DNA from 3 places in the Vibrio sp. PSi01 genome. Region 2 is predicted to be linked to each of the others. Evidence: riboswitches for the same ligand, from Rfam matches in the RefSeq annotation. Region 2 holds a riboswitch; each other region holds the start of a gene.

Region 1 (3,276 bases), on a different contig from region 2:
GCTATCAGTAGCTTCACTTCGAGTTAGTTCATTCATAATCACGCTCCAACTGTTCTAAGATCGCTTGTTGTAGCTCGGCACACTCACCATCTAACACTCGTGGCGTTGACGTGTGAGGCACAGATAAAGAGTGAGCACTCGCAGGCGTGCCTTGCAACACATACAAGTTATCCGCCAGACGCACCGCTTCTTGTGGATCATGAGTGATCAACACAACGGTTTTACCCCTTAACAGTTCACACGCTAAACTTTGCAGCTTGTGTCTCGTTACCGCATCCAGCGCAGAGAAAGGCTCATCCATCAGCACGACTGGCTTGTCTTGCATTAAGGTTCGAGCCAAAGCAACACGCTGGCGCATACCACCAGACAATTGATCCGGCATAGCATCCGCGTAATCAGCCAGACCAACAGAAATCAGTAGCTCTAACGCCTGATTTTTATGCTCGATATTTTTATGCTTATCTGCGGAATTTTGAAAGCGATGGCTCAAACACACGTTGTCGATAACCGATAGCCATGGCAGTAACAAATCTTGCTGCGCCATGTAAGCGATGCGATCCGTTAAAGGCAATTCATCAGACGTTGCCAATGTGCCCTGCCATTCCACCTTGTCGTCCAACAAGCCTGCCAGATAACGCAATACCGTGGTTTTTCCGCAGCCACTGCGACCAAGTAACACTGTCCACTTGCCTGCTTTTAAGCTCAATGACAGTCCAGATAAGGTCGCGTGCTCGCTATCTCGGTAACGCAGAGTCGCATTACTGAGTTGAACGCCAATCATATTAACGGACATTACCGTGCCCAACGAAGAAGTGATTTACAGGGCCGTGACCTTGACCAACTTGAAGTTCGTCGGCGTGAGCAATTGCTCGTGAAATGTATTGTTTACCTAGGTCGACAGCCTCTGGAAGTTTGTTGCCTTGAGCCAAGAAAGAAGCAATAGCAGAAGAGAGCGTGCAGCCCGTTCCATGTGTGTTTTTGGTAGGAAAACGCTTCGCGCTAATCAGAGCAGATGTGGTTGACAGAATCAGTAAGTCGTTACTGTTTTCATCTTTCTCCAGGTGGCCGCCTTTCAAGAGAACCGCTTTAGCACCTAGTGCGCGTAAATCTTCAATCATGCCCTGCATTTCAGCTTCGCTTTCAGGTACCGGCTTGCCTGTTAACGCCGCGCCTTCAGGCAAATTAGGCGTAATGATGTCTGCCAGCGGAATCAGCTCTTGTTTCAGTGTAGTAATGGCTGAGTTTTCTAAAAGAAGATCACCACTGGTTGCGACCATTACAGGGTCAATCACTAAGTGTTTAGGTTGGTACTGCTTAATTTTATCAGCGACGACTTTGATGATTTGCGAATCGGCCAACATGCCGACTTTTACTGCCACGATATTGAGATCAGTAAAAACCGCATCTAACTGGCTAGCAACATGGTCGAGTGGAATAGGCAAAATGGCGAAAACGCCTTGGGTATTCTGAGAGGTAATTGCGGTAATTACCGAACAAGCGAAGCTACCCGTTGCAGACATGGCTTTAATATCAGCTTGAATGCCCGCGCCACCACCACTGTCAGAACCAGCGATCGTCAATACAATCGGAGTGTTTGTTCGAATCGAACCATCAGCAGAGTGCTGTGAAACTGAGACTTTTAGCGTTAAATCTTTTGAATTAGAACTGTGTGTCATTGTCGCTCCTACTATCTTACAAGACGTAGGAGAACGAACACCGATCGAAGGAGAAGTCGCAATAAACACATGAAAGTTTTCATGGGTGCAGACGCAGATCGAGTGCTTATAGTTCCCTACGCCAGTGTTAACTGAATCAGGTTCAACGGGTCTCGATTAACGATCTCAGCAAACACCAAATAAGGTATATGCCCCCCGACTATTGATAGCGATAGTAACAGCACTCTCACAACTGAGATACTGATTTTATTCAATTATAAGAATTACACATGAAAAAATTTCAATTAGGCAAAACAAAACAAATACTTATAACGTTCCTTTAGATGGCTTCGACTGTATAAACAAGCACAACACAATCAGAGACATACCTAACCAGCCTGTAAAAGGAATCAGCTCACCGACAACACAGACGGCAAGCACCGCTGCAACTACTGGTTCAAACAGAGTCAGCAGATTGGCGCTACTCGCGGTCACGTGGCGTAAACCAAAACTGAACGCGATATAGCCCAAGCATTGTGGGATTAACGTCAGATAACTGATGACTAATACGTTAATCTGCGAGGAAAACAGGTTCTCCCCCGTAAACCAGAGCGTTGGCAGCAACAGCATCGCACCCAGGCCAAAAATACTGCCCATCGCCGCTTGTGACTTAATCCCTTTGTCGATCAGTGCTTTGGTCGCCCAAGAATAAATGGCGTAACACAACCCAGCGAGCAAACCTAAAGCAATACCGAACAGCTTGAGATCATCACCGGATTCATTCGTCGATGAAGATTCTGAAAACACCAACAACCCAATACCCACCACACCAATCGCAAAGCTAGTGAGCCAACGTTTGTTGATATTATTCTTTTTGCTAATAAGACACTCTAACAGAGCAGAAAAGAAAGGTGCGGTAGCAATCGAAACCACTGTACCAATCGCCACGCCAGATAATTTCATTGAAGAATAGAAAGCTAAAGGATAGATCGCTAAAGCCAAAGCGCTCACTGCCAACAACTTCTTGTTCTGCAAAAGCTTGTCGAAAGCGAATAGGATTTTTCGATACGCTAAGCCCGCTTGCATTAGGCCGCCGACACCCATAGAGAAAGCACCAATCGCTAATGGGCTTAGATCAGGCGCAAAACTTGCGGCGGTGCCTGTCGTGCCCCATAAAATGGAAGCAAACAAGATGGCTAAAGTGCCCATTTGGAATTCGTTAACGCGATTGATGGCAAGATTCATTTCTATTACCCAATTTTCAGTTCTGAAATAGATAATAGTGAAGATTGATAAAAGTTAGTTTGCCGAAAGGACGCTATTGTTGTTTCTAAAGACTGTCTTTCATTGAGCCTAGAAACGCCCTTGGAGACATTCCAAAGTGCTGAGAGAAGCGACGACTAAAAGCAGAAACATCACTATAACCCACATTTTCGGCTATCAATTGAACAGGTAAATCTGTGTGGGTTAACAAGGCTTGAGCTTTCTCCATACGATATCGAGTAATGTATTTAAGCGCACTGATACCCAAGCACTCTTTGAAGCGTTTTTTGAATTGAGTAGGGCTCAAACAGGCCGTTTCTGCAAGTTGTGATATGGATAACGGTTGCGTGTAGTTATC
Region 2 (3,276 bases):
GAGCTTCTTTTGCACCTACTGCAGGGTGGTAAAGTTCAGAGCCGGTATCACGGAACTCTTGTGATTTCTGACGCATCCCTTCCAACGGGTTATCCAACATCTTAATTTCGATAGCCTGATCAGCCGCCACTTGTTCGGTGTCTTTCGCATACTCTCGTACTTCCTGAGAGATCTTCATCGAGCAGAATTTAGGTCCACACATAGAGCAGAAGTGAGCAACCTTACCCGACTCTTGTGGCAGGGTTTCATCGTGGAAAGAACGCGCGGTTTCCGGATCTAAAGCTAGATTAAATTGGTCTTCCCAACGGAATTCAAAACGCGCTTTTGATAATGCATTGTCGCGGATCTGTGCGCCCGGATGTCCTTTTGCCAAGTCTGCTGCATGCGCTGCCAGCTTATAAGTAATCAAGCCAGTCTTCACGTCTTCTTTGTTTGGTAAGCCTAGGTGCTCTTTAGGGGTTACATAACACAGCATCGCACAGCCGTACCAACCAATCATGGCGGCACCAATACCAGAGGTAATATGGTCGTAACCAGGGGCAATATCTGTCGTCAGTGGACCTAAAGTATAGAAAGGTGCTTCGTGGCAGTGCTCTAACTGCTCGTCCATATTCTCTTTAATCAGGTGCATTGGTACATGTCCAGGGCCTTCAATAATCACCTGAACGTCGTATTCCCAAGCCACTTTAGTCAACTCACCTAGGGTCCGTAACTCCGAGAATTGAGCCTCATCATTAGCATCTGCAATAGAACCCGGACGTAAACCGTCACCTAATGATAGAGCAACATCGTACTTCGCACAGATCTCACAGATCTCACGGAAGTGGGTATAAAGGAAACTTTCTTGGTGATGAGCAAGACACCATTTCGCGATGATGGAGCCGCCACGAGAGACAATACCAGTCACACGTTTAGCGGTCATAGGAACGTAGCGAAGCAATAAGCCTGCGTGGATAGTAAAGTAATCAACACCCTGCTCTGCTTGTTCAATCAAGGTATCGCGCATCACTTCCCAGTTAAGGTCTTCCGCAACGCCATTCACTTTTTCAAGTGCCTGATACATAGGAACCGTACCAATTGGCACCGGACTATTACGCAAGATCCATTCGCGAGTCTCGTGGATATTGCGGCCGGTGGAAAGGTCCATCACGGTATCGCCACCCCAACGAGTTGACCATACTAATTTCTCAACTTCTTCTTCAATCGAAGAGCTTACTGAAGAGTTACCGATATTGGCGTTCACCTTCACTAAGAAGTTTCGGCCGATAATCATCGGTTCTGATTCTGGATGGTTGATGTTTGAAGGAATAATAGCTCGGCCTTCAGCAACCTCTTTACGTACGAACTCAGAGGTAATTTCTTTAGGTAGGTTCGCGCCAAAGTTATGGCCAGGGTGTTGATGGTTCAGCTGCTCATCAGCGAACTTCTGGCGTCCCATGTTCTCACGTATCGCAATGTACTCCATCTCAGGAGTGATAATCCCCTGACGAGCATAATGCAGCTGAGTAACACATTGACCTCCAGTCGCACGACGAATTCTAGGTAGGTTGCCGTAACGAAGGTCGTCTAGAGTTTCATCTTCTAAACGCTCTTTAGTGTAAACAGAGCTTACATCATCTAACAGTTCCGTATCACCACGCTCATCAATCCATTGCTCACGCAACTTAGGAAGGCCGCTATACAGGTCTATTTGATGTGTAGGGTCAGTGTAAACACCTGAGGTATCGTAAACTTGAATGGGTACATTAGGTTCGAATACAGGCTCTTTTTTGGTACCGCCAACAAGGCTATCAGCGAGTGATATTTCTCGTACAGGGACTTGAATGTCCTCGCGAGATCCTTGGATATAAGCTTTTTTTGAATTTGGATAAGGTTGTACGGATAAAGAATCAATGAAATTCTTCGCTTCCAGTCTTGCTTGTTTACTACTCGACATAGCATTTATCCTTGGCTTTTAGCCATTATTTATAGGGATAAAAATGCTTGACGGATTAGATGCTACAAGAGGGATCACAGCAAGAAAATGCAGTTGTGATCTGGAGATAGATCTCTAGAAGGATTCTAGTTAGATATCTACTCTTGTTCCCTTCGCAGGTATTAGCCTGATCAGGTTCAACGGATCCCGAGTTAACGGTCTCAGCCATATGGCACTCCGACAAGTACTACCGAGTATATAAAAACGGCTTGGATAAACCAAGCCGAGTTGTTAACAAACCGTAAGAAAGTTTTAAGACTTTATCAGAAGTTGGAAACCGATCCATGCTGCAGAGATGCTGAGAACCACGTTGAGTAGCACATTGAGTCCCATCTTAAAGAAAGCACCCTGCTGCATAAGAAGCACGTTATCCATCGAAAATGTAGAAAATGTAGTCAATGCTCCAAGGAAACCAAGACCGATGATCTGTCTCCATGGTTCTGTCGCAACCATCTCATTCTCAAATGCTGCGATGAGTAATCCCATAATTAAAGAGCCAATCACGTTAACGGTCAGCGTACCATAAGGAAAGCCACGCCCTAGCATCACTACACATAACTCTGAAATCAAATAGCGCGAACAAGCACCAAATGCGCCACCAATGGCAATAAAACCTAAAATAGATAACTGACCCATGAATCCTCCCAAACAATAGTCCCTATATTCTAGCTTTACCGCCGATAAAAGCGAGGGTAGAAACTAAGAATGCATGCGCAAATATTAAACGTTACAGGTGTCACTTAACTTCGATATATCCCATTAAACCCGTTTTCATGTGTTCTATAACATGACAGTGATACATCCAACGTCCGGGGTTGTCTGCAACAAATGCAGCTTTAGCTCGGCCGTTTCTTCCAAGTAGCACTGTATCGGTATGGAAAGGTTCTTCAATTTTTTTACCATCAAGTTCCAATACAGTGAATGTATGACCGTGAATATGAATCGGGTGATGATATTGAGTGACGTTCTTAAGATCGAATATGTAAGTCTTACCTAACTCTAAAGTCGCCAACGGTTCAGGGATACTGTCTTTGCTCATCCCCTCCCATGCTCTTTTATTAGTAAGCCAAAATTTAGGCATGGACTTCCCATCTTTAGATACTGGTGATACCGCGCCTTCCCACTCGAACACAAAATCGATCTCTTCAGCATTAGCAAGATCTAGGTTAGGTACTGGATTCAATGGTAATAATGGCAACACTCGCTTTTGAGTAAATGCTGAATCTACGACTTCAAATTCACACAAAGAAAATGGGAAACGTCCCTTCATTTGGAGAACGTTAACTCGCTCACCAGCTTTA
Region 3 (3,276 bases), on a different contig from region 2:
ATTTATCTTCCGACAGCTGACTAGCCGTCACAGAGATGGGCTTAGACAAACGCTGAATACTCACCGCTAATACGCCACACAACAGCATTTGCCATATCGCGAGTAACGCGCCAGCCTGCAGGTCAAAGTCGAATTTAATTGCTTGGTAGATGGCTAGCTCAATGGTGGTTGATTTCGGACCACCACCCAACGCCATCACGGTAGCAAAGCTGGTGAAGCACAACATGAAGACCAAACCGCACACATGCGGCAGCTGCTGTCTTAACCTCGGCCATTCAACCCATTTAAATTTATTCCAATGGCTCATGCCTAAATGAGCACACAGCTTGTGCTGCTCGGCAGGCACGGTATCCAAAGCTTGCAGAAGTAAACGGCTGGCGTAAGGCAGGTTGAAAAAAACATGCGCTAGCAAAATACCATTCAAGCCATAAATCGAGAATGGTAGCTCTATGTCGAAGTTCGCTAAGAACTTAGCTAACCAACCACTGTTGCCGTAAATCGCCAGCAAGCCAAATACGCCGACCAACACAGGTAGAACCAAGGTTGACGCGAACAACCTTAATAACAAGGCTCTTCCAAAGAACTGTCTGCGACACAGAGCATGCGCAATAGGTATAGCAAAGCCAACACTCAGCACAGTTGAGAGTGTCGCCTGATAAAAACTGAATTTCGTTACATGCCAATAGTAAGGATCAGACCATACTAGGCTGATATCAAGAGAAGGGGCATTGCTAAGCAATGCCCCAACTGCTGAAACCACGAAGGCGGTAATGAGTATCGCAACCCAGATCCCGACCTTAGGTGTTTTCTTTATCATAAATTAATTATTTACCGTAAATGGCTCATTCCAAACATCACGAATGAGCCTTTAAGTACAGGGCGCTCATCTTTTTAATAGTAAGTTAAAAAGTAAGTGCACTCTGCCATTCACGAATCCATGGCTTACGCTTAGATGCTATTTCTTCAGGCGTGAAACCTAGCGCTTTTTGAGGAACCGTAAGTTGCTCGAACCCTTTTGGAAGCTCAATATCTGTCACTGGGTACATCCAGTTACCCGTTGGCATCGCTGATTGGAACTCGTCACTCAGGATAAATACCATAAATTCATCAGCCAGCTTTTCGTTCTTGCTGCCTTTGACCTTAGCTGCCACTTCGACTTGAGTATAATGACCTTCTTCAAAGCTTGCTGCTGCGTACTTAGAATCACCTTCTGCAATGATGTGGTAAGCCGGAGAAGTCGTGTAAGACAGGACTAAGTCCGACTCGCCTTTTAGGAACATAGAGTAAGCCTCAGACCAACCTTTAGTCACAGTAACCGTTTTCTGAGCGAGCTTCTTCCACGCGTCTGTCGCTTCATCACCGTAAACAGACTTCATCCATAGCATCATGCCTTGACCTGGTGTTGATGTACGTGGATCCTGGTAGATAACCTTAAGATCATCACGCTGCTCAACCAGTTCTTTAAGGCTCTTAGGTGGATTTACCAACTTCTCTTTGTTGTAAATAAAAGCAAAGTAGCCAAAGTCATATGGAACAAAAGTGCTGTCACTCCAACCATTAGGAAGCGTTACTGATGACGTATCAACACTGTGCTCAGCCAATAAGCCCGTCGCTTTCGCTTCAGCCATTAGATTGTTATCTAGGCCTAACACGATATCAGCTTTGCTGTTACCACCTTCAAGACGCAAGCGATTTAAAATAGACACGCCATCTTCTAGCGCGACAAAATTCACATCACAACCACACTTTTCTTCGAATGCTTTTTCAACGGCAGGACGAGGGCCCCAATCCGCAGCAAAAGAATCATAGGTATATACAGTTAGAGTATTGTCTGCAGCAACGGCAGAGAAAGAGATAGCTGTAGTAACAGCAAGAGTTGTAAATGTTAATTTCACTGGACGCTCTCCATGGTCTGAGCGGCACAGGTTTGAGGGAGGAGAACGGTAGAAGTTGTTCCTAACTCAATTCCTACGCCAGCATTATCTGGTTCAGGTTTACGGGTCCCAAGCACTTGCTTGATCTCAGCTCGCATTCATTATTTGAATGGTTTGCTCCCCGATGAGTGTTCAGAATTGTAATTCGAATTTTAACAATAAGCTATCAAGTTTGGATCAATTACGTTGATCGTACCCCCAACGTGGCACTAAACCTTGCTCGATACCAAGATGATCGAGAATACGCGCCACCATAAAATCGACCAGATCTTCGATCGACTTAGGTTGGTGATAAAAACCCGGAGCCGCGGGCATGATCGTTACGCCCATGGTCGAGAGTTTGTGCATGTTCTCTAAGTGCAACGTAGAAAATGGCGTCTCACGAACCACTAACAACAGCTGGCCTCGCTCTTTCATAACCACGTCCGCTGCTCGCTCGATCAGGTTGTCCGATAAGCCGTGAGCAATGGATGCCAAGCTTCCAGCAGAACATGGACACACCACCATCTGCTTCGGTGCTGCTGAACCAGAGGCAACCGGTGAGAACCAATCATCTTTGCCACACACCACCAGCTTTTCTGGGTCGCAACCTAAATGCTTAACTAAAGCTTGTTTCGCAGCATCTGGCCCAGCAGGTAACTTAAGTTCATGCTCGGTCGCCAACACCACTCGAGCTGCCGACGATATCAGCAAATAAACCTGATAATCTGCCGCCAGTAGGCATTCAAGTAAACGCAGTCCGTAAGGCGCACCAGATGCGCCAGTGAAAGCGAGGGTTATCGCTTTATCGTGTTTTGTCATGTTCTCAATTACTTCAAATTATAAGGTCGTGGATGTCGTTAGCCTTTGAGTGCCAATCCATCCAACAGTTTTTGGTGAATGCCACCAAAGCCACCATTACTCATTACCAAGATTTGGTCGCCCGCTTGTGCCTCTGAGACAATTTTAGCAACGAATGCATCCATATCATCACTCACATACGCAGGTTGGTGACAAGCGTCTGCGACATCTTGAACCGACCAATCAATATTATCCGGTTGGAATAAGTAGGTAGAATCCGCCTGTTTCAACGAATCAGCCAAAGTTTCTTTGTGCACACCACGTTTCATTGTGGCAGAACGAGGCTCTAAAACGGCAATGATTTTTTTCGTGTCGACCTTATTACGTAATCCGCCCAGAGTAAGTTCAATCGCCGTTGGGTGATGTGCAAAATCATCATAAACAGAAACACCTGCCACCTCGCCTTTAAACTCCAAACGACGCTTAGTATTAATAAAAGTAGCTAACGATTCACAAGCTAGGTCTGGTGTCACGCCCACGTGTCGTGCAGCAGCTATCGCCA

The links. A riboswitch is a leader RNA that binds a small molecule or an ion and turns the genes downstream of it on or off. The one in region 2 is predicted to bind thiamine pyrophosphate.
Region 1: linked by a shared signal. The riboswitch ahead of thiD (bifunctional hydroxymethylpyrimidine kinase/phosphomethylpyrimidine kinase) and the one ahead of thiC (phosphomethylpyrimidine synthase ThiC) in region 2 are both predicted to bind thiamine pyrophosphate.
Region 3: linked by a shared signal. The riboswitch ahead of thiB (thiamine ABC transporter substrate binding subunit) and the one ahead of thiC (phosphomethylpyrimidine synthase ThiC) in region 2 are both predicted to bind thiamine pyrophosphate.

Annotation. Positions count from the first base shown of each region.
Region 1 covers NZ_JBHNYN010000034.1:3,452-6,727, forward strand. The annotation lists gene ACFI6G_RS21925 (ABC transporter ATP-binding protein) at 29-793, opposite strand; gene thiD (bifunctional hydroxymethylpyrimidine kinase/phosphomethylpyrimidine kinase) at 783-1,676, opposite strand; TPP riboswitch at 1,773-1,884, opposite strand; gene ACFI6G_RS21935 (DMT family transporter) at 1,983-2,900, opposite strand; gene ACFI6G_RS21940 (helix-turn-helix domain-containing protein) at 2,986-3,276, opposite strand, start outside.
Region 2 covers NZ_JBHNYN010000028.1:1,229-4,504, reverse strand. The annotation lists gene thiC (phosphomethylpyrimidine synthase ThiC) at 1-1,936, opposite strand, end outside; TPP riboswitch at 2,067-2,165, opposite strand; gene crcB (fluoride efflux transporter CrcB) at 2,228-2,611, opposite strand; gene ACFI6G_RS21280 (multicopper oxidase family protein) at 2,712-3,276, opposite strand, start outside.
Region 3 covers NZ_JBHNYN010000018.1:47,605-50,880, reverse strand. The annotation lists gene thiP (thiamine/thiamine pyrophosphate ABC transporter permease ThiP) at 1-817, opposite strand, end outside; gene thiB (thiamine ABC transporter substrate binding subunit) at 903-1,895, opposite strand; TPP riboswitch at 1,949-2,068, opposite strand; gene ACFI6G_RS18835 (flavin prenyltransferase UbiX) at 2,112-2,735, opposite strand; gene mpl (UDP-N-acetylmuramate:L-alanyl-gamma-D-glutamyl-meso-diaminopimelate ligase) at 2,774-3,276, opposite strand, start outside.